Linked DNA regions of Aminobacter aminovorans. The protein of the gene in region 1 interacts with the protein of each later gene in a pairwise test. Links are inferred from orthologs where the notes say so. Each region holds a gene or a part of one and is shown in the gene's direction. Other genes may lie near its edges.

The links.
Region 2: the proteins of dnaE (region 1) and dnaQ interact in binary tests that used the Escherichia coli proteins (3 or more experiments, as listed by UniProt). The link is inferred for Aminobacter aminovorans from one-to-one orthologs.

The regions. Positions count from the first base shown.
Region 1 is NZ_UFSM01000001.1:3,401,200-3,413,451, reverse strand. Bases 5,690-9,686 are described here. They hold dnaE (DNA polymerase III subunit alpha), read left to right. Parts: upstream 5,690-6,036; coding sequence 6,037-9,486; downstream 9,487-9,686. Other genes in these bases: DY201_RS16770 (S-(hydroxymethyl)glutathione dehydrogenase/class III alcohol dehydrogenase), read right to left, coding at 5,690-5,736. Outside these bases: DY201_RS16805 (helix-turn-helix domain-containing protein), read right to left, coding at 258-638; DY201_RS16800 (molybdopterin-binding protein), read right to left, coding at 797-1,588; DY201_RS16795 (cytochrome b/b6 domain-containing protein), read right to left, coding at 1,590-2,465; DY201_RS16790 (DUF1345 domain-containing protein), read right to left, coding at 2,586-3,242; DY201_RS16785 (YaiI/YqxD family protein), read right to left, coding at 3,239-3,712; DY201_RS16780 (cupin domain-containing protein), read left to right, coding at 3,778-4,122; DY201_RS16775 (GNAT family N-acetyltransferase), read right to left, coding at 4,136-4,609; more of DY201_RS16770, read right to left, coding at 4,609-5,689; DY201_RS29085 (hypothetical protein), read left to right, coding at 10,333-10,641; DY201_RS16750 (ABC transporter substrate-binding protein), read left to right, coding at 10,746-11,699; DY201_RS16745 (L,D-transpeptidase), read left to right, coding at 11,785-12,252. UniProt on the Escherichia coli protein: DNA polymerase III is a complex, multichain enzyme responsible for most of the replicative synthesis in bacteria. This DNA polymerase also exhibits 3' to 5' exonuclease activity. The alpha chain is the DNA polymerase catalytic subunit.
Region 2 is NZ_UFSM01000001.1:741,510-752,593, reverse strand. Bases 2,640-5,468 are described here. They hold dnaQ (DNA polymerase III subunit epsilon), read left to right. Parts: upstream 2,640-3,614; coding sequence 3,615-4,322; downstream 4,323-5,468. Other genes in these bases: DY201_RS03605 (FxsA family protein), read right to left, coding at 4,997-5,468; secB (protein-export chaperone SecB), read right to left, coding at 4,392-4,886; coaE (dephospho-CoA kinase), read left to right, coding at 2,954-3,544; DY201_RS03625 (shikimate dehydrogenase), read left to right, coding at 2,640-2,957. Outside these bases: hemE (uroporphyrinogen decarboxylase), read right to left, coding at 1-250; DY201_RS03635 (pyruvate, water dikinase regulatory protein), read left to right, coding at 651-1,472; DY201_RS03630 (Maf-like protein), read left to right, coding at 1,526-2,125; more of DY201_RS03625, read left to right, coding at 2,118-2,639; more of DY201_RS03605, read right to left, coding at 5,469-5,470; DY201_RS03600 (Tim44/TimA family putative adaptor protein), read left to right, coding at 5,687-6,397; mltA (murein transglycosylase A), read left to right, coding at 6,420-7,526; DY201_RS03590 (Smr/MutS family protein), read left to right, coding at 7,523-8,068; DY201_RS03585 (helix-turn-helix domain-containing protein), read left to right, coding at 8,065-8,439; DY201_RS03580 (DUF1402 family protein), read right to left, coding at 8,446-9,405; ATP-dependent protease ATPase subunit HslU, read right to left, coding at 9,579-10,886; DY201_RS03570 (hypothetical protein), read right to left, coding at 10,915-11,084. UniProt on the Escherichia coli protein: DNA polymerase III is a complex, multichain enzyme responsible for most of the replicative synthesis in bacteria. The epsilon subunit contain the editing function and is a proofreading 3'-5' exonuclease.

The DNA.
Region 1 (12,252 bases):
CAGCGCTTACACCTTCGGCGCGGGACCAGGTCCCGACTTTCCAGAGTGTCCTTCCTGTTTACGGTTCTTTTGCCTGAGAGATTTCGGGCGATTTCCCCTTCGGCGTCAGCTTTCGCTGCTCTCTCCCGCAAACAGGTGGAGCCCGCAAAGGCCCCAGACGAGTCGTCAATATCCCACCGACGACACTTTGTCACCTGTCCGCGCAGTGCTTATTCACCGGATGGATAGTCCCAACCAATACTTCCGGGTGGTCCGCCTCAGGTCCCGGCACTTTGCAGCTTGCGGAGGTCGCGCTCGAGCTGGCCAATCAGATTGCCGGTCTGGCGGTGCAACCGTCGCAGTCGTTCCATCTGCAGCGAGACCGACGCAGCGGACAGGTCGTCTTCGTGCGGAGCGGGACCGACGCCGTGCAGGATCCAGGAAATGCTGGTGGCGAGTAGGCCTGCCAGCTTGGCTATGCGATGTGCGCCGGGCTCGGAGCGGTCGCGCTCCCAGGCGCTGATTGTGGCGGTCTTGACCCCAAGGCGCCAGGCAAGTTCGGAAGCGCTCAAGCCGCTCGCTTCGCGGGCCCGTGACAGGCGTCCGCCAATGGTGTCGAGATCGGGCGACTGTTCATAGATATTCGTGGTGTCGGACACCAGAAGGGCCTCCTGTCGTGTGTTGGATTGGGCCGCAAGCTGTCTGGCGGCAGGGGGGCGAGCATCGGCCAGCGAGCCCAGATGTGCAATCGCAAGATCCGGAAATTCGGCCAAGCTACTGAAAAGATGTGATCATAAATGGCGCTGACGGCTTTCGGTCAGATGCCGCCATACCAGTCGTAGCCGCGGTCTTCCCAATAGCCGCCCTTGCCGAGGCCCATCGCATCGAAGCCGTCGACCAGTTCGATCTTGTGGATGTATTTCGGCATCTTGTAGCCGAGCTGTCGTTCGACACGCACCCTAAGCGGTGCGCCGTTTTCGACCGGCAGCGGCATGCCGTTCATGCCATAGGCGAGGATCGTCTGCGGGTGTCGCGCGTCGACCAGGTCGATCGAGCCGTAATATTTGACTTCGCCCGACAAGCTGCGCTCGATCGTGTCGAGGCAGTGGAACACCACATAGCGTGCATTGGCCTTGACCACGGCGGCGTCGAGCACCAGCGCCATCGGCACGCCTGTCCATTTGGCGATGCAGCTCCAGCCCTCGACGCAATCATGGCGCGTGATCTGGGTGCGGGACGGCATGTTCATCAGTTGCTGGCGCGATATCGACAACGGCTTTTCGACCAGCCCTGTCACTTCCAGCCGCCAGTCGGCGAAATCGCCCGCCTGAAGGGCCTTGTAGACACCGTCATCGGGCGCGGTGATGCCGTTGGGACGTTGCGGCTGGCGAATGTCCGATTCGGTGAATTCCTGGGCCAGCGAGTCGCGGCCGGCGAGCAGCCGCTGGACGCGGTAGGTCAGGTCGTTGGCGCCCTCGAGGACATTGCGCACGCCATTGTCGCGATCGGCGAGAAAGTCGAAGGCGTCGCAACCTGAGAGCGCGAGCGTCGATGCACCGAGCGTAGCTGTGGTGAGGAAGCGCCGGCGGTTGAGCTGGAACTTGGGCATCTCAGGCGCTCCCTTCGCGAGGGTCGCCTTGCGGCGGATCGGTGCGATACCAGCCGGTGACGATCGAGCGCAGTTCGTTTATCGGGCCAGCCGCGAGGATCATCAGCATGTGGATGACGAAGAAGCCGACAAGCAGCACCATGGTGACGAAATGGATGGTGCGCGCGGTCTGGCGTCCTCCAAGCAGGTCGGCGAGGAAGGGCGCGGCCGCATTTATGCTTGGCGACATGGCGAGGCCGGTGATGATCATCAGCGGCAGAAGCACGAACAGCACGCCGCCATAAGCCAGCTTCTGCAGCGTGTTGTAGTCACGGCTATGGTGGAACCTCAGCCTGGCGTGGTCGGCGATGTCCTTGGGCAGCCGGCGCAGATCTTCGACGCTGGGTACCAGGTCGCGTCGCAGATGGCCGTTGAACAGGCTGGCGATGAGCCAGACGAGCAGCGTTCCTGAGAGCACCCAGGCGAAGAAGAAGTGTACGACGCGGCCGGTGGCGAGATCCTGGCCGGACGGAATCGTTGCCCATGCCGGAAAGGCGCGCGCGCTTGGATTGGCGGTCGGCCCCGACAGGCCAAGCACGCCCGTCGTGTCGAACCTGTTCCCGAGGAGTGTCGTGTAACCGACTGGACCCGTTGCACTATTTTCGGCGCCAATAACAAGGACGTCGTTGCTGAAAGCGAAGCCGGACTGCTTGCCGATGTAGAGCGCGGGGTGGGCGTTAAAGATCTGCAGGCCGCTCAGCAGGAGGAAAAACAGTGCCAGCGCCCAGATCCAGTGGGTAAGGCGCGTCCAGCGTGTCTGCCGGTAGACAAGCGCGCCGTTAGTGATCGACGCAGGCCCATCATCCGCCTGCTGCACTTTGCGTGCATGGCTTTCCATCTCGCCTGATCTCCCGTGGCATCGGCCATCGCGGGACGCCATTTTACGCCCCTTCGCTGAGGATTACGCTTGGGTGCCTGGAATTGTTTCGCTGCCGCGATGATATTCGCGTGAACCGCTTCAGCTTGCGAGCGAGACTACCAGGTTGACGGCGGCGGCGACGATGATGGTGTTGAAGAAGAACGACAGGACCGAATGGACCAGCGCTGCCTGGCGCATGTGCGTCGATGAGATGTTGGTATCGGCTGTCTGCGCCGTCATGCCGATGACCACGGCGAAATAGAGGAAGTCCCAGCCGCAGGGACGTTCGGTGCCGGGAAAGATCAGGCCGCCGACAGGTTTGCGGCTGCGTGTCGACGGGGTATCGGCCTTGCTATCGCCTTTCCAGTAGAGACGGGCGTAGTGCAGGGCCGCCATGGCGTGGATGGTCAGCCAGCCGAGCGGCAGCGACAGCAGCGAAAACGCCAGCCAATAGGGGTGCGGGACCTGCTTGGCGTTCATCAGGACGAACAGCGAGCCGACAGCCACCGCGACGATGCCGATGGTCACCAGGAAGATGATCCAGATCGGCTCATCGGCCTGCTGGGCGCGCCGGCTGAGGAAGTCCGCCGTCAGCCTCGGCATTTCACGCAGGACAAGCAGTATGTAAGTGGCGAAGAACGCATTGGCGGCGATGCTGTAGCTGAGCGGATGCTGGAACAGCTTTGCCACGGCGAGCGCAACGACCCCCACACCGACGCTTGCCAGGAAGATGAAGTGGCGGCCGAAAGGCTTCATGTCGCCTGCACCGACTTCACCGCGCGCCGCGCCATCTGGTCCAGGGCACCGAGAAAGCGCGACCGATCTTGGGGTGAGAAGGTGGCGTTGTAGCCCTTGCTCTCACCTGTCTCGCGCAGGTGCTGCTTGAGATCACGCATGGCGACCGCCATGCCGATTGTCTCCGGCGTGAACGGCTTGCCTGTCGGACCGAGCACATGGGCGCCGAGGGCTACGGTGCGCGCGGCAAGCGGAATGTCTGCCGTGATGACGATGTCGTTGGTGCGCGCGTTATCGACGATCCAGTCGTCGGCGGCATCGGCACCCTTTGACACCACGACATTGCGGATCATCGGATCGCGCGACGGGCGCAGGCCGCCGTTGGACACGAAGGTCACGACAAGATCCAGCCGTTCGGCGACCTTCACCACTTCGTCCTTCACCGGGCAGGCGTCGGCATCGACGTAGATGATCGGGGCGTTTTCGGTCATTTCAGGCGCTGTTCCGGGAAAGGATATCTTTGGCTATGGTCTGGTGCGTCGAACGGAGCCCGACCATGGCACATCTGATCAATCGCGAACAATGGGCTGAAATGCCCGATGTCTGGCACGGTGAATTCCAGGGCGCTGCCTACGGGGCGGACGTTTCTGTCGTGTTCTTCAGTAGTGACAAGGTCGGCGGCGGACCGAAACTTCACACGCATCCTTATCCGGAAGTCTTCATCGTCCGTGTCGGCCGGGCGTTGTTCACCGTTGGCGACGAGACGATCGAAGCGGAGGCGGGGCAAATCCTGGTCGCGCCGGCGAACACGCCGCACAAATTCGCCAATCTCGGGCCCGGACGGCTGGAAACGACCGACCTGCATGTCGCCGGCGCCTTCGACACGACCTGGCTGGAATGAACCCTTGAACCCGTCAGTCGTTAACGCGTGAGACTGGCCTGAGCATGTCGATATGCGGGATGTCGTCTTCCAGGTATTCCTCCGACACCGTATCGAAGCCGAACGACGCGTAGAATCGTTCGAGATGGCTCTGCGCCGACAAGGCAATCGGCCGGCCCGGGAACAGCCGCTCACAGGCGGCGATCGATTCCACCATCAGCTTGTCGCCGAGCCGCTTGCCGCGATGATCAGGCGAGACCACGACCCGGCCAATATAGGCCGGATCGTCATAGCCGGACGGGGCTATGATGCGCGTGCTTGCCAGCAACTCTTTGCCGGCGAGCAGCCTGAGGTGGAGCGCCTCAGGATCCTTGCCGTCCATTTCGGGGAAGGCGCATTTCTGCTCGACGACAAAGACGTCGAGCCGCATCTTCAGCATCGCATAGAGGTCGCGCGGGGACAGGTCGTCGAGCCCCCTGACGTCGACCTCATATGCGATCCCGCTCATCAGTAGACGACCACGCTGCGGATGCTTTCGCCCGCATGCATCAGGTCGAAGCCCTTGTTGATGTCTTCGAGCTTGAGCGTGTGCGTGATCATCGGGTCGATCAGGATCTTGCCCTCCATGTACCAGTCGACGATCTTCGGCACATCGGTGCGGCCACGCGCGCCGCCGAAGGCGGTGCCCTTCCAGGTCCGGCCGGTGACCAGCTGGAACGGACGGGTCGCGATCTCCTGGCCGGCACCGGCGACACCGATAACGATCGACTCGCCCCAGCCGCGATGGCTGGCTTCAAGTGCCTGGCGCATCACCTTGACGTTGCCGGTGCAGTCGAAGGTGTAGTCGGCACCACCGATCTGGTCGGCACCACGCTTGGTCATGTTGACGAGATAGGGAACGATGTCGCCCTCGACCTCCTTCGGATTGACGAAATGCGTCATGCCGAACTTTTCGCCCCAGGCCTTGCGGTCATTGTTGATGTCGACACCGATGATCATGTCGGCACCGGCAAGGCGCAGGCCCTGCAGCACGTTGAGGCCGATGCCGCCGAGGCCAAAGACGATGGCCGTCGAACCGATCTCGACTTTGGCGGTGTTGATCACGGCACCGATGCCGGTCGTCACGCCGCAGCCGATGTAGCAGATCTTGTCGAACGGGGCGTCCGGGTTGACCTTGGCCAGCGCGATCTCGGGCAGCACGGTGAAGTTCGAGAATGTCGAGCAGCCCATGTAATGGAAAATCTTGTCCTTGCCGATCGAGAAGCGGCTCGAACCATCAGGCATCAGGCCTTGGCCCTGCGTCGCGCGGATCGCGGTGCACAGATTGGTTTTCCGCGACAAACATGACGGGCATGAGCGGCATTCCGGCGTATAGAGCGGAATGACGTGGTCGCCCTTCTTCAGCGAGGTCACACCCTTGCCGACGTCGACGACGACACCGGCACCCTCATGGCCCAGAATGGCCGGGAAGATGCCTTCGGGGTCGGCACCCGACAAAGTGAACTCGTCAGTATGGCAGATGCCGGTCGCCTTGATCTCGACCAGCACCTCGCCCTCGCGCGGCCCTTCGAGGTCGACCTCCATGATCTCGAGTGGCTTTCCGGCTCCAACAGCTACGGCGGCGCGGGTTTTCATGGCGATGTTCCTTCAAGCAAACAGGGGGCAAATGTCGGCGGCAAGGTTTCAGGTTTTGCCAATGCATTCAACCGCCAAGGCGACGCACGGCGGTCGCAAAGCGGCGGTTGCGATGATACTCCACAAGCGGTTTCCAGCGCGACCCCTTGCGGGATGGACATGGTGGCTGGCGTGGCCGAACATGGCACCGAAATTTCCAGGTAAATGGCAGACGATTCGATGTCGAGTGACAGGCTCCCACGCGATCCCCTGAAGCGTGAAGCGCTCATAAGGGCTGAAAAGCCAGACACTTCCGAGCGGATGTTCATTCATCTGCGCGTTCACTCTGCCTATTCGCTGCTCGAAGGCGCCCTCAAGCTCGACAAGGTCGTCGCTCACGCTGCCAAGGACGAGGCGCCGGCCATCGCCGTTGCCGACACCAACAATCTGTTCGGGGCGCTCGAATTTGCCCAGAAGGCGACCAAGGACGGCGTGCAGCCATTGATCGCCTGCCAGGTCGACGTCGACTTCGCCGACGGCGGCGACAGCACCCAGCGCGGCCAGGGCTGGAAACAGGCACTCGACCTGTTTCCAGTCGTTCTGATTGCCGCGACCGAAACCGGCTATGCGAACCTCGTCAGGCTGGTCAGTCGGCTCTACCTCGAAACCCCGAACGGCGAGCCGGTTCATGCCAAGCTTGATTGGGTTGCCGGGCTGGCTGAAGGGATCATCTGCCTGACCGGTGGCCCGCGCGGTCCGATCGGTGCTGCGATCAAGAGCGACCACACGGCAATTGCCGAAAGCCGCCTGCTGACCATGAAACAGATGTTCGGCGACCGGCTTTACGTCGAACTCGAGCGTCTGGCCGGCTACGACCGGATGATCGAGGCGGCAACGATCGAGCTCGCCTATCGCCACTATCTGCCTCTGGTCGCCACCAACGAGGCGTTTTTCGCCAAGCGTGCCGACTTCGAGGCCCATGATGCGCTCATCGCCATTGCCGAGGGTTCGGTCGTCGCCGAGGACAATCGTCGCAGGTTGACGCCGGACAATTTCCTCAAGTCGCAGAAGGAGATGGGCGAGCTTTTTGCCGATCTGCCTGAAGCAATCGACAACACGGTCGAGATCGCCAGGCGCTGTTCCTACTACCCCAAGAACCGCAATCCGATCCTGCCACGCTTCACCGGTGGCGATATCGCTGATGCCGACGCGGCCGTTGCCGCCGAGGCTGCGGAACTGTCCCGTCAGGCCCGTGAAGGCCTTGCCATGCGGCTGGAGACGCGTGGCCTGTCGACGGGCTATACGCCCGAACAGTACCAGGAACGCCTGGAGTACGAGCTCGGCATCATCGAGCGCATGAAGTTCCCAGGCTACTTCCTGATCGTTGCCGACTTCATCAAATGGGGCAAGCAGCAAGGCATCCCGGTAGGACCCGGCCGTGGTTCGGGTGCCGGCTCGCTGGTGGCCTACGCGCTCACCATCACCGACGTCGACCCTCTGCGCTTCTCGCTACTGTTCGAGCGTTTTCTCAATCCCGACCGCGTGTCGATGCCCGACTTCGACATCGACTTCTGCCAGGATCGGCGCGAAGAGGTCATTCGCTACGTGCAGGGCAAATATGGCCGCGACCAGGTCGGCCAGATCATCACTTTTGGTACGCTGCAGGCCCGCGCGGTGTTGCGCGACGTCGGCCGCGTGCTGCAGATGCCTTACGGCCAGGTCGACAAGCTGTGCAAGATGGTGCCGCAGAACCCGGCCAATCCGGTGACGCTCGGACAGGCGATCGAGGGCGAACCGCGTTTTGCCGAAGAGGCCGAGCGCGAGCCTATCGTCCAGACGCTGCTCGACATGGCGCAGAAGCTCGAAGGCCTCTATCGCCACGCCTCGACGCACGCCGCTGGTATCGTCATCGGCGACCGTCCGCTGTCCGAACTCGTGCCGATGTATCGAGACCCGCGTTCCGACATGCCGGTCACCCAGTTCAACATGAAATATGTCGAACAGGCCGGTCTGGTGAAGTTCGACTTCCTTGGCCTGAAGACGCTGACCGTCCTGCAGAAGGCCGTTCATTTCATCAGCCGCCGCGGCGTCGACATCGATCTCGCATTGATCCCGCTCGACGATCCCTTGACCTATGCCATGCTGTCGCGCGGCGAGACCGTCGGCATCTTCCAGGTTGAAAGTGCCGGCATGCGCAAGGCGCTGATCGGCATGAAGCCTGACCAGGTCGAGGATATCATCGCGCTGGTGGCACTGTATCGCCCTGGTCCGATGGAGAACATCCCGACCTACAACGCCCGCAAGCATGGTGAGGAGGAGATCGCTTCGATCCATCCGATGATCGACTATCTGGTGAAGGAGACCCAAGGGGTTATCGTTTACCAGGAACAGGTCATGCAGATTGCGCAGGTGCTGTCGGGCTATTCGCTCGGTGAAGCCGATCTGCTGCGACGCGCCATGGGCAAGAAGATCCGCGCCGAGATGGACAAGCAGCGCGAGCGCTTTGTCACTGGCGCCATGGACAAGAAGGTCAGCAAGCCGCAGGCCAATGCGATCTTCGATCTGCTCGCCAAATTCGCCGACTACGGCTTCAACAAGTCGCACGCCGCAGCCTACGCTATCGTGTCCTACCAGACGGCATATCTGAAGGCGCATTACCCGGTCGAGTTCCTCGCGGCCTCGATGACCTACGATATGTCCAATACGGACAAGCTGAACGATTTCCGTCAGGACGCCATGCGCCTTGGCATCGATGTCGTGCCGCCATCGGTCATGACGAGTTTCCGTGACTTCGAGGTCGGTGAAAAGAAGATCTTCTACTCGCTTGCGGCGATCAAGGGCGTGGGCGAGGCCGCGGTGCAGCACATCGTTGCCAAGCGCGAGGAAAAGCCGTTTGCCAGCCTCGCCGACTTCTGCGAGCGCATCGATCCGAAGCTTGTCGGCAAGCGTGTCTTTGAAAGCCTGATCATGGCCGGCGCGCTCGACTGTTTCGGTCACGAGCGCGCAGCGATGATGGCGGGCATAGAGCGGATGATGGGCCTTGCTTCGCGTGCCCATGAGAACGCCACGCTCGGCCAGTCCGACATCTTCGGCAGTGCTGCTTCAGGACAGGCGCCGTCGCTGCATCTTCCGGTCGCCGATGCGTGGCTTCCCGCCGACCGGCTCCATCGCGAGTTCCAGGTCGTCGGCTTTTATCTCTCGGCGCATCCGCTCGACGAATACAAGGCAGCGCTCGAAAAGATGCGTGTCCAGAACTGGGGTGACTTTGCCGCTGCCGTGAAACGTGGTGCGACTGCCGGCCGTCTGGCCGGCACCGTCACCACCAAGCAGGAGCGCAAGACCAAGACCGGCAACAAGATGGGCATCGTCCAGTTCTCGGATGTTTCAGGCCAGTATGAAGCGGTGATGTTCTCGGAGACGCTGGCGCAGTACCGTGACTTGTGCGAGCCCGGCAAATCCGTGGTCGTCACCGTCGCCGCCGAGGATCGCCCGGAAGGCGTGAGCCTGCGCATTCAGACGGTGCAGTCGCTCGAGGACGAAGCGAGCCGGGTGCAGAAGACGTTGCGCATCTTCGTGCGCGACGCAGCGCCCCTCAACATGCTGTCCAACCAGCTGACCGTGCGCGGCGAAGGCGAGGTCAGCTTCATCGTGCTCAAGGGCGAGGCCGAGGGCGAGATCGAAATCGAGCTGCGTGAGCGCTATCGCATCACGCCGTCGATCGCGTCGGCCATGCGGGCAGTGCCGGGGGTGGTCGAGGTCGAACTGGTTTAGCCGGTCAGATTGTCTTCGCTGTCGGTCACCTCTTCTTTCCCGCCGGCTCGTTCCGGCAGGCCTGCGCCGCTCCATAAGCATGACCCGCTCGCGTTCGTTCTGCGTTAGCGCAGTTGCTCGTTCGAACTCGCCAAGTGCCGCCGCGAAGCGGTCGAGTTTCATCAGCAGGTCGGCACGCACGCTTGGCAGCAGGTGATGGTTGCGCAGGGCTGGTTCGTGCATCAGTTGGTCGGCGAGCTCCAGTCCCGCTGCTGGACCGAATGCCATCGCCAGTGCCATGGCCCGGTTCAGTTCGATCACGGGCGAGGGCGCGAGTGCTGAAAGTGCCGCGTAGAGAGCAGCTATGCGCGGCCAGTCAGTCTGTTCGGCCGTGCGCGCCCGGCCGTGGCAGGCGGCGATTGCCGCCTGGAGCGTGTACGGCCCTCGGCGGTGCAGGGTTTCTGCCTTGGCAAGCGCTGCAAGACCACATTTGATCAGCAGATGGTCCCAGCGGGACCGCCGATCAGCCTCAAGGTGAGTGCTGCACGTGCGTCGGCCGAAAGCACCGGATGACAGGACACGAACATCAGCCCGAGCATGTCGTCGCCCATCCCTTGGTACGGCGACAATTGTCGATGGCCGGCGCTTGGCCGGGGCGATCAGCCAGGCGCCGGGTTTGTTCGGAATGCCGGAAGCGGACCAGTTGAGCAGTGCCGCGATGAGAGCATTCTGGGCGAACTCTTCCGCCAGGTCGACGCTGCGGGTGAAGCGGGTCAATGCCGCTACGATCCGTGCCCGCTCCATGCGGAACACGGTCACGATGGCCCTTGCGTCGCGCGGCTTCTCGCGACGCTGTCATGACGGACAATGTCGGTCGACATCGCCATGGAGGGCCGGCTGTCGTTCGCGGCAATCTATTTCTTGTCTTGCGCGACGCCCATTTCGCGGAAGCGCTCAATGCCTGCGCTTGGCTCGAAATCCGCGAGATCGACCATCTGGCGCACCTCGATCTGGCCGTTCTCGATCTGCGGGTTGGGAAACCGGTGGCCCATTCCCGGCGGACAGGAAAAAACCAAGGACGAATTCGCCAGGCTCTTCGCCGCATCCGGCTTCAGGCTGACAAGAGTGATCGAGGCCGGCCCTCGTATGAGTATCATAGAAGGCGAGCCGGCCTGACCCCTGCGGATACTTCGAGCCTGAACCGCAACAAGCAACTTCGCTTGACTTGGCATTGATAAGACTAAATCCTGTATGCCAGCGGAAACGAGGCTGCGGTCAACATGAAGGCCCTGTTGCGAGGTGTCTGCGTTGCGGCTGTGCTGTTGGGAGGTAGCCTCCAGGCACATTCTGCCGATCTCGTTGTGGCCATGCCCAATTGGCCATCCGGCCAGGCATCCGCCAACATCATCAAGGTCGCACTTGAGAAGTCGCTCAAGATCGAGGTCGAGGTCGAGGAAATGGGAACCTTGATCGCCTTCACCGGCCTGGATTCAGGCAAGGTCGATATTCACCCCGAGGTTTGGCGACCGAACCTCGACTCGCTGGTGCAGAAATATGTCACCGAACGCGGCACCGTTCACCTGAGCCCGCGCGGCGTGTCGGCGACGCAAGGGTTATGCGTCACCCAAAAGACCTATGACGACTATGGCATTCACGAGGTCGCCGACCTTACGGACCCGTTGAAAACCAAGGTGTTCGACACCGATGGCGACGGTAAGGGCGAGATCTGGATCGGTGCCCAGGGCTGGTCGTCGACCGACATCGAGCGCATCCGCGCCAAGAGCTATGGCTACGCGGCAACGATGACGCTGCTCGAAATGCCGGAGGAGGTCGGCATGTCGGCGGTGGATGCTGCAGTGGCGACCGACAAGCCGATCGTTTTTTACTGTTACAGTCCGCATCACGTGTTTGAGCTGCATCAGATCAAGCAACTGAGCGAACCGTCTTTCGATAGCGCAAAGTGGAATGTCATCTTACCCGCGGATGATCCGATGTGGCTGTCGAAGTCCGATGCGCCCGTAGCCTGGAAACCATCGAGTTTCAGCGTCGCTTATGCAACGTCGCTGTCCAAGCGTTTGCCGCAAGTGGCCAGATTTCTCGACAATATAGATTTCAGCGCCGACGAAGTGACGGCCATGGGCTACGCGCTCGAGGTCGAAAGGCAGGATCCGGCGAAGTTTGCGGAGCAATGGGTGGCGAGCCACGAAGACCGTGTGAAAGCTTGGATGAAGTGACGCCCGCGAGGGCTGGAAAGGGGTAGTGCGCATGGCAGGGACGGCGCGTCCACGCAGATGGTTCGGTTGGGTCGCCCTCTTTTTCATGGCTGCAGGGCTCGGAGCAGCACTGGCGCAGGTCGGCCCGACAACACAGATCTTCGATCCCAAGACCCATAAATGGATCAACTACGATCGCAAGAAGGCACGCCAGTATTACGCCGCTCACGGCCAGGTGCCAGACGCGTTCCGCCGCCAGATCGTAACGTTCCGCACCGCCGAGAAGCCGGGCACCATCATCATCGACGGTAACCAGCACTTCCTCTATCTAGTCTTGCCCGGTCTCAGGGCCGTGCGATACGGCATTGGGGTCGGTCGCGACGGTTTTGGTTGGGCCGGGATCGTGCGTGTCGGGCGCATGGCCGAATGGCCGACCTGGACGCCGCCAGCCGAAATGGTGGCGCGCGATCCGAACGCGGCCAAATTTGCTGGCGGCATGCCTGGCGGCCCCGACAATCCGCTCGGCGCGCGTGCGCTTTATCTCTACCAGGGCGACCAGGATACGATTTATCGC
Region 2 (11,084 bases), 2.7 Mb from region 1 along the record:
CGAGCGCGTGCGGAACGACGAGAATGTCCGAGAACAGGATCGAGGCATCGAAGTCGAAGCGTCGGATCGGCTGCAGCGTCACTTCAACGGCGAAGTCGGGGTTGTAGCAGAGATCGAGGAAACTTCCGGCCTTCTTTCGGCTCTCCCGATATTCCGGGAGATAGCGGCCTGCCTGGCGCATCATCCAGAGCGGCGGAACCTCGAGGCTCTCGCCTTTCAGCACTTGGAGCAGGGCGCGTTTCACGGGCATCAGGTCTGCCTTTCCTTGAGCCTTCTATAAACAAAAATTTATTCTGAAGGATTCTTCTAATTCTTAGAGTCTGTTGGAATCGAGAATTCCGACCTGTCCATAGGCGGCCTCAGATATCCACTTGTCATAGTGACGCGCGGCCGTTTTCGCCAGCGGGGAAAACTTCGGGCAGCAAGCGGATTCGGCGATTTGAATCAGGAATCTAGCCGGACCTATCGTGCGTGCTGATTCTGTGGACAGCTGGGGACTAAAAAACTATCCCCACAATACTCCCCGCCGCTGAATCGAAACAGACAGCGACGCGAATTGTGGACAAGTCGTCATCTGATACAGTCGCGACCACCGCTTCGGGCCGAACCGCCCGTTTATCCACATTTGACCACAGACCCAGGCGCCCGCTGTGAACAAACCCCAGAGCTTCTTCCATCTGCATCTGATTTCCGACGCCACCGGCGAGACGCTTCTGGCGGCTGGGCGCGCGGCGTCGGCGCAATACAAGGATGCGCGGGCGATCGAGCACATCTACCCGCTGATCCGCACCGAAAAGCAGTTGATGAAGGTGTTCGACGACATCGAGGAAGAACCGGGTATCGTGCTTTACACCGTCGTCGACCAGCACCTTGCCGGCCTCATCGACAGCCGCTGCGCGTCGATGGGCCTGCCATGCGTTTCGGTGCTCGAGCCGGTGCTGTCGGTATTCCAGTCCTATCTCGGCGCGCCGGCGGGCCGCCGTGTCGGCGCGCAGCACGTTCTCGACGCGGAATATTTCCGCCGCATCGACGCGCTCAACTTCACCATGGAGCATGACGACGGCCAACTGCCTGCCGATATGGAACAGGCTGATGTCGTGCTGATCGGCATATCGAGGACGTCGAAGACGCCGACGAGCATCTATCTTGCCAATCGCGGCATCAAGACCGCCAACATCCCGATCGTGCTCGGCGTTCCGGTGCCCGACAGCCTGGTCAAGGCGGAGAAGCCGCTGGTCGTCGGCCTGATCGCTACCGCCGAGCGAATCTCGCATGTGCGCCAGAACCGCATCCTCGGCACGACGATGGCTTTCGACGCTCAGGAATATATCGACCGCGCCTCGATCACCGAGGAACTGGCCTATGCGCGCAAGATCTGCACCAAGCACAATTGGCCGATGATCGATGTCAGCCGCCGCTCCATCGAGGAAACGGCCGCCGCGATCGTTGCCCTGCGCAACAAGAGCCGCTAGGACCAAAAGCACCCAGCAACACCGCCTGCGCGGTTCGTTTTCAGGCAATACCAGTGACCGAAAAACTTATCCTTGCTTCCGGAAGCCCCTTCCGCAAAGCCATGCTCGAAAGCGCCGGCGTGGCCGTCGACGCAATCCCGGCCGATCTTGACGAACGGGCGCTGGAAGCGCCGCTGGCCGAAAGTGGGGCTACGCCCGAGGAGGTAGCCCTGGTGCTGGCCGAGGCCAAGGCGGTGGCGGTCAGCGAAGAGCATCCCGGCCGGCTGGTACTCGGTTGCGACCAGACGCTGTCGCTCGGCGACGAAGTGTTCCACAAACCGGACGACATGGAAGGCGCGCGCCGCCATCTGCTGAAGCTGTCCGGCAAGACCCATCAGCTCAACAGCGCCGTGGTGCTGGTGCGTGACGGCGAAACCTTGTGGCGCCATGTGGCGATTGCGTCGCTGACGATGCGCGAACTCGATCCAGCCTTCATCGGCCGCCACCTTGCCCGTGTCGGCAAGAAGGCGCTGTCGAGCGTCGGCGCCTACCAGATTGAAGGCGAAGGCATCCAGCTGTTCGAGAAGGTCGAAGGCGACCATTTCACCATCGTCGGTTTGCCGCTGCTGCCCGTGCTCAAGGAATTGCGTCAGCTCGGAGCCATCGATGGCTGAGTTGAAGGCGTTCGTCTGCGGCCATCCGATCGCGCATTCGCGCTCGCCGAAAATCCATGGCCATTGGCTGAAACGTTACGGCATCGACGGCAGTTACACCGCGATCGATGTCGCGCCAAGGGATTTTGCAGCTTTCCTCGCCGGGCTTTCCGCGGCCGGATTGCGTGGTGGCAACGTCACCATCCCGCACAAAGAAGCTGCCTTCGCCGCGGTCCAGCGCCGCGACGAAGCCGCTGAGCAGATCGGCGCGGTCAACACCGTCTGGCTGGATGACGGTGTGCTCTGGGGCGGCAACACCGACGCCTATGGATTTGCCGCCAATCTCGACCATCTCGCACCGGGCTGGGCTGCCAGCAGCGATGTTGCCGTGGTTCTGGGTGCTGGCGGCGCTTCGCGGGCGATCATCCACGCGCTTAAGCAGCGTAGCTTTAAAGACATCCGCATCGTTAACCGCACTGTCGCGCGTGCGGTGGAACTTGCCGACCAGTTCGGCGACGGCGTCAGCGCGCACCCACAAGCGGCAACCACGGAGCTGCTTGGCGATGCGTCGCTGCTGGTCAACACGACGGCGCTTGGCATGCATGGCAACGAGGGCCTGCCTGCGGATCCATCCACCCTGCCTGGCCACGCCATCGTCACCGACATTGTCTATGTGCCGCTCGAGACACCGATGCTCGCCGCAGCCAGGGCGCGTGGGCTAAAGACTGTCGACGGGCTCGGCATGCTGTTGCATCAGGCGGTGCCCGGCTTCGAACGCTGGTTCGGCCACCGGCCCGAGGTTACTGCCGATCTGCGCAACCTGATCGTCGCCGATCTGGACGCCAAGAAATGATCGTTCTCGGGCTGACGGGATCGATCGGTATGGGCAAGTCGACGACGGCGAAGATGTTCGTGGAGGCCGGCGTTCCGGTTCACGATTCCGACGAGGCGGTGCATCGCCTCTATGCCGGCCAGGCTGCCCCTCTGATCGAATCCGCCTTCCCGGGAACCGTGAGGGATGGTGTCGTCGACCGCATCGAGCTTTCCCGCCACGTGCTGGGCGATACCGCGGCGCTGAAGAAGCTTGAGAGCATCATCCATCCGCTCGTTCGTGCCGACGCCAACGCCTTTCTGGAGCGCAGCCGCGCAGCCGGTGCGCCCATCGCCGTCCTCGACATCCCGCTTCTGTTCGAGACCAATGGCAGGGGTCGTGTCGATGCGGTCGTGGTTGTCACCGCGCCCGCCGATGTCCAGCGCGAACGCGTTCTGGCGCGCCCGGGAATGACCGAGCAGAAATTCGAGGCGATCCTCGCCAAGCAGCTTCCCGACGCTGAAAAGCGCAAGCTTGCCGACTACATCGTCGACACCGGCAATGGACTGGAGCCGGCGCGGGCCGCAGTTCAAGCCATCGTTGCCCAATTGATGGTGGGTAAGCCCTAAGCAGGCTGATCGCCGCACTTGTTCGCCGGCTGCTCGGGAGGGCATGCTGTCGGCCAAGGAGAATCAGCATTTGCGCGAGATCATTTTCGACACCGAAACCACAGGCCTCGACAACCGCGAGGACCGCGTGATCGAAATCGGCGCGATCGAGATGATCAATCGCTTTCCGACCGGCAACACCTTCCACAAATACATCAACCCGCAGGGGCGACAGGTTCACCCGGACGCGCAGGATGTGCATGGCATCTCCAACGCCGACCTCGAGGGCAAGCCGACTTTTCCCGAGATCATCGACGAGTTCATCGAGTTCATCGATGGCGCCAAGCTTGTCGCCCATAACGGCACTTTCGATATTGGCTTCATCAATGCCGAATTCGCCCGGCTCGACCAGCCGGCGATCGAGCCCGACCGCCTGATCGACACGCTGGCGCTTGCTCGCCGCAAGCATCCGATGGGCCCGAACTCGCTCGACGCGTTATGCCGGCGCTATGGTATCGACAACAGCCGCCGCACCAAACACGGTGCCTTGCTCGATTCCGAGCTTCTGGCCGAGGTCTATATCGAACTGATCGGCGGCAAGCAGTCGGCGCTGGTGCTGGAGAATTTCTCGTCGGCCAATGGCGGCGGCAATACGAGGCAGATCGAGATTGTCGTCGCCGTACGCCCCGAGCCGTTGCCGCCGCGCCTGACCGAGGCTGAACTTGCCGCCCACGACAAGCTCGTCGGCGGCCTTGGTGAAAAGGCCCTTTGGGCCAAACTGCTTTCACCAGCCGAATAGAACTGACCCCAACGAAAAAGCCCGGCGCAGAGGCCGGGCTTTCGATTGATAACGCTTGAAGGCGTAGTCTTAGCTGACCTTGACCTTGGAAGCGGCCTGTTCCTCGGCGATCTTCTGCTGGAACATCTGGGCGAAATCGATCGGGTCGAGCATAAGCGGCGGGAAGCCGCCGTTGCGGGTCGCTTCGGCAATGATCTGGCGAGCGAACGGGAACAGCAGGCGCGGGCACTCGATGAAGAGCAGCGGCAGCATGTGCTCCTGCGGGAAGCCGTCGATGCGGAACACGCCGCCATACACCAGCTCGACGTTGAACAGCACATCCTTGTCGAAGGCAGCCTTCGCGCTCAACGTCAGGTTGACGTCGAACTGCTTGTCCGTCATCGGGTTGGCGTTGACGTTGACGTTGATGTTGATGCCAGGGGCCTTATCGCGGCCGCGCAGCGAATTCGGAGCGCCGGGGCTTTCGAAGGAAAGGTCCTTCACATACTGCGCCAGCACGTTGAGCGTGGGCTGCTGCGCATTACCGTTGCCGTTGGCGCCTTCCGGCGCTTCATTCGTGGCCATTAGCCCATGTCCTCTTGGCTTGGCCGCGAAGCGGCCCGGATTGGAATCCGCGGTTCGCTAGCACGCTCGGCATGCCAAGACAAGGTTTTGCCGGCGTGGGGAGCCTTCGACTACTCGTCGCGGATCGAGCGCCACGGCGAATTGGGGTCAGGCTGGCGCGTGAAGTCATCCTCGTCGAGGTCGATGGTTTTGCCACCGGCCGGACCGCCGCGGCGGGCAAAGCCGCCGAAGTCGGTGCTGAAGCGCACCCGCTTGCTGAGAAAGCGCCAGGCCAGCGCCCGCACCGGCGGCAGGAACAGCAGGATGCCGATGATGTCGCTGATGAAGCCCGGGATCAAAAGCAGGATGCCGGCCAGCACGATCATCGCGCCATTGGCCAGTTCCTTGGAAGGATCGCGGCCAGCATCCATTTCCTTGCGGATCCGGGTCATGACGCCGAAACCCTGGACGCGCAGCAGGATCGACCCGACGATGCCGCTGAGCAGGATCAGGCCGATTGTCGCAAGCACGCCGATTTCGCTGCCGACCACCACAAAGCCGGCAATCTCGAGCAAAGGCAGGGCAAGGAGCAGGAGGGGCAGCATGAAGAGCGTCGATCCGTCCGGTTTGAGTTGACGTGACAGCCAGATGCGGTCACAGGCATAGTGCATACATCTTTAGATAGGGTGCTGCGCCTTTAATTTGAATGATTGGCGCATGCGTTCTATATGCAAGGGCTACGGGCGCGGCACAGATGCGGCGCCGGCGAATGGCACATAAGCTGGCTTCGGCCGCGAACAAGGGACGGATCGGCGGAAGATATGGAATTCTTCGATTTCGGCACGATTTTCTTTCTGATCGCAGCGGTCGTGATCTTCTTTCAGCTGCGTAACGTGCTTGGACGCCGCACTGGCAACGAACGTCCCCCCTTCGATCCTTACACTGCAGCCCGCAGCAAGCCGCAGGACGCCAATGGCAAGCCTGAGAACGTCGTGTCGCTGCCGCAGCGCAAGCGCGCTCCGGGCGAGGCTGCCGACGATGCTTATGTCGCGATCGACGCTTTCGCCAAGCCGGGCACCGACCTGAACAAGGGCCTGCGCGCCATCAAGGATGCCGACGCTTCCTTCGAGCCCAAGGGCTTCGTCGATGGCGCCAAGATGGCCTACGAGATGATCGTCATGGCCTATGCCGACGGTGACCGCAAGACGCTCAAGAACCTCCTGTCGCGTGAAGTCTTCGACGGCTTCGTCGCGGCCATCGCCGATCGCGAGGGCCGTTCGGAGAAGATCCAGTCCTCCTTCGTCGGCATCGACAAGGCCGACATCGTCTCGGCCGAGATGAAGGGCGGTGAGGCACATGTGACGTTGCGTATCGTCTCGGAGCTGATTTCGGCGACCCGCGACAAGGCTGGCGAGGTTATCGACGGCGATCCGGAGACGGTGGCCGAGGTCAAGGACGTCTGGACTTTCGCCCGTGACACCCGCTCGCGCGATCCGAACTGGAAGCTCGTCGCCACCGAGGAAGAAGACTGATCGCGCGTGGCGGGCGAAGCCCGTGCTGCTCTCGCCCGCATTCACTCCGGTCGGTTTCGCCGACCTGCCGGGCTGGCATGAAGATGACCAGTTGGATGCCTTCGAGGCCTTCTGTCTCTCTGCTTTCCACGTCCTGACCAAACCCTACCGCAGCGGCGCCCTCGGCGTCGCTTTCGACGCTTTTGGCCCAGCCTATGCCGAGGCGCGCGAAAAGCCGGCTGCCAATGGCAGCGAAGCCCGCGCGTTCTTCGAGCGCCATTTCCAGCCTGCCCTCGTCGCACCCGAAGACCGCGACCATGGCCTCGTCACCGGCTTTTATGAGCCTGACGTTGAGGCCTCTCCTGTTCGCACCGACACATTTTCCGTGCCGCTGCTGGCGCGCCCAGGCGATCTCGTCGATGTCGATGACGCCAATCGACCCGCCGGCATGGACCCCTACCTCGCTTTTGCCAGGAACACACCGGACGGGCTGATCGAGTATTTCGACCGCCCCGCGATTGAACAGGGTGCGTTGTCGGGTCAAGGATTGGAGATCGCCTGGGTCGCTGATCCGGTCGACGTGTTCTTCGTCCATGTCCAGGGCGCTGCCCGGCTGAACATGATCGATGGGTCGCTGCGTCGCGTGACCTATGCCGCCAAATCCGGCCAGCGCTTCACCGGTCCGGGTGGAATTCTCGCCAAGATTGGCGAAATCCCGCTCGAACTGGTGACGATGCAATCGATCCGGGCCTGGTTCAAAGCCAATCCTCACCGTGTCGATGAGATCCTTTGGCAGAATCGGTCCTACATCTTCTTCCGGCAGGCCGAGGTGGATGATGCAATGCTGGGTCCGATCGCCGCCGCGAAAGTGCCGCTGACGCCTGGCCGTTCGGTTGCTGTCGACCGTTTGCTGCACACCTTCGGCACGCCGTTTCATATCGTCGCCCCCGGTCTCACCGCATTCGGCGGCAAACCCTTCGCCCGGCTGATGATCGCCCAGGACACGGGTTCCGCGATAACGGGCCCGGCGCGTGGCGACCTGTTTGCCGGTTCCGGCTTCGCGGCGGGCGAAGTCGCCGGCGTCGTCCGCAACGATGCTGATTTCTTCGCGCTTCTGCCGAAATCCCTGATCGTCGGGGCTCAGTCATGAGCTCGCGCCGCGACCGCAAGCTGAGCGACGAAGAACGCGTGCTGTGGAACGTCATCGCCCGCACCACCGCGCCGCTCAAGGGCAGGCGCGCGGTCGAGATCCCGGAAATTCCCGCAGCACAGCAGGAAAAACCGGCGGCAGCTCCCGCTCCGGCGGTGCAGGCACAGGTGGCGGCGGCGCCGACGCTGCCGAAGCGGCAGTATGTCGCCCATACGCTCGATGTTCCGACACGCGACAAACTCTCCAAGGGCCGCCTGCCGATTGAGGGGCGGGTCGACCTGCACGGAATGACCCAGGACGAGGCCTATTCGCTGCTGTATGCCTTCTTGAGTCGCGCACATGCCGGCGGCCTGCGCTACGTGCTGGTCATCACCGGCAAGGGCAATTCGAAGGGCGGCGACGGCGTTTTGAAGCGCATGGTTCCGGCCTGGCTGGATACAGCTCCCTTTCGCATGCTGATTTCGAGCCAGGACCATGCCGAGCGCCACCATGGCGGCTCCGGCGCGCTTTACATCAGGATCAGGCGGAGGCTCGGTGCATGACGCCGCTTGGCGAACGCATCCGCGAACTCCGGCGCGAACGCGGCGTCAGCCAGAAGGACATGGCCGCTGGCATCGGTGTCAGCGCCGCTTATCTCTCAGCCCTCGAGCATGGCCATCGTGGTGTGCCGACCTGGGCGATGATCCAGAAGATCATCGGCTACTTCAACGTCATCTGGGATGATGCCGAGGAGTTGCAGAAGTTGGCCGAGGGCTCGCATCCACGGGTGGTCGTCGACACGGCAGGATTGTCGCCGGCAGCAACCGAGCTTGCCAACCTCATGGCCGAAGCGATCGACGAACTGAACGATGTTGAACTGGCGGCACTGAATGCGCAGGTCCGCGAGGCGATCGCGCGCAAGAAGCGCAGGTAGTCCCGCCTAGAACAACGCCTCGAGCTCAGCCAAGCGGTCGTTGACCAGCCAGCCGTAATAGTTTTCTTCGGGCAGTTTTGCCGGCTCGCCGGCCGCCTGGCGCCGCTCGTTCTCGGCTTTCAGCGCATAGGCACGGGCTTCTGGGCTGCCGACATTGTAGAGCGTCGCAGTCAATCCGGGATTCTGCGAAATATCGAAGCCGGCGATGTTCCTGTAGGCGTCGATCGACGTCTTCAGTGTCGCAGCGACGTAAGGCAGCGTCAGGTCGGGATCCATGATCGTCTTGTAGACGGCATTCGGATCGCGCTCGTCGAGCTTGGGCAGACCGGAAACCTTGTGAACCTCGTCGCTCATCTGCAGCGCGGTCAGCGGGTTGAGCTGGCCGATGCCGAAAGTCTGGCCGGCATAGAAGGGCTGGAAGAAGGTGGCGCTGAAGCGGTCATTGGGAAAGCTGGTGCCGCTCACGTTCTTGCCGCGGAAATGCTGGTTCCAGACGTGCTCGCGGCATTCCCAGAGATCGTAGCTGCCCGACTTGCCGGCGCAATCGGCGAATTCGGGTCGCTTGATGAAATCGGATATATCCTCGCCTTCGTAAGCGAAGCGCAGCTTGCTGGAGAGGTAGGAAACAGCCTTGACGTAGTAGGTCTGCAGCCGGTCGTAGGCGTCGACATTATAGGTGTGCTCGCCGACGATGGCGCCGACGATATGCATCGGGTCGATGCCGTAGGCGTTAGCTACCGTCCTGATCTTGCCGCGCAACTCGGCGTCGTTCTGCAGCAGCGCATAGACCTTGCGGTACTTGGCGTCGAAGGTCGTCTTGCCGGCCTTGGTGCGCTTGGACGAGGCGCCCGGAACATCGGGCTGTTCGGCATGGACGTTACCGGCCGCGACGATGGTCGTCGCCGACGCCTGCGGAATGGCGAAAGCCGTCGCCAGAAGAAATGCCGAGAAAAATACGCGTTTCATGTGCTGCTGTTTGCCCAAGCGTTGTCAGGGCAAACTAGGAAATGCCCCAGGCTTAGTCGAGGATATTGTCTCCGCCCGGTGGCGAAAGGTGGCCGGATGGAACCATTCGGCCACATGTTCCGCTAACACTGCAAAGTCGAGCCGGCCCGTTTTCCGAGCGGCCGGAGCTGATGTCAGAGGATGAAGCGCGACAGGTCGGTGTTCCTCGAGAGGTCGCCGACATGCTTCTGCACATAGGCTGCATCGATCTTCACCGTGGTGCCGTTGCGATCCGGCGCATCGTAGGAGATCTCGTCGAGCACGCGCTCCATCACCGTCTGCAGGCGACGTGCGCCGATGTTCTCGACGCTGGCGTTGAGGTCGACGGCAATGCCGGCGAGCGCGTCGATGGCGTCGTCGGTGAACTCAAGGTTGACGCCTTCGGTCTCCATCAGGGCGATGTACTGCTTGATCAGGCTCGCCTCGGTTTCGGTCAGGATGCGGCGGAAGTCGTCCTTTTCCAGCGCCCGAAGCTCGACGCGGATCGGCAGGCGGCCCTGCAGTTCCGGGAGAAGGTCCGAGGGCTTGGAGACGTGGAAAGCACCGGAGGCGATAAACAGGATGTGGTCGGTCTTCACCGGCCCATACTTGGTCGCAACCGTCGTGCCTTCGACGAGCGGCAGCAGATCCCGCTGAACGCCTTCACGTGACGGACCGCCATGGACGTCGCCGCGCGCGATCTTGTCGATTTCGTCCAGGAAGACGATGCCTTCGTTCTCGGTCACTTCGAGCGCCCGGCGAACCACCTCGTCCTGGTCGAGCAGCTTGTCGGACTCGTCGCCGATCAGTAGCGCATAGGATTCCTTGACGGTCGTCTTACGCGACTTGGTGCGCTGGCCGCCCATCGCCTTCTGCAGCATATCGTTGATGTTGAGCACGCCGATATTGCCGCCGGGCATGCCGGGAATGTCGAAGCCGGGCATGCCGCCATTGCCGGTGTCGGCGACCTGGACCTCGATTTCCTTGTCGTCGAGCTCGCCGTCGCGCAGCTTCTTGCGGAACGAGTCGCGGGTGGCCGGGCTGGCCGTCTTGCCGACGAGGGCTTCGAGCACGCGTTCCTCGGCGTTGACGTGGGCACGTGCCTTGACGTCCTCGCGCATCTTTTCGCGCACCAGGCCGATGGCGATTTCGACCAGGTCGCGGATGATCTGCTCGACGTCGCGGCCGACATAGCCGACCTCGGTGAACTTGGTCGCCTCAACCTTGACGAAGGGCGCGCCGGCCAGCTTGGCCAGGCGGCGCGAGATCTCGGTCTTGCCGACGCCGGTGGGTCCGATCATCAGGATATTCTTGGGCATGACCTCTTCGCGCATCTGGCCTTCCAACTGCTGGCGGCGCCAGCGGTTGCGCAGGGCGATGGCCACGGCGCGCTTGGCGTCCTTCTGGCCGATGATGAAGCGGTCGAGTTCTGAAACGATCTCACGGGGGGAGAATGTGGACATGTCGATACTCTCGATACTCAGTTGGGGCTTATGTATGGGCTGGAAGCCGGCGCGCAAGGGCGCCAGGCAGCAGTGACAGAAGGGTCCGGCGCAGCGCATGCCAGCCGGCACTGAGCAGCAGCACCAGTGCGCCGAGCACCAGCATGGTCAACGGCACGACGCTGTCCGACAGCCCCGCTTTGACGACCAGGGCGCCAA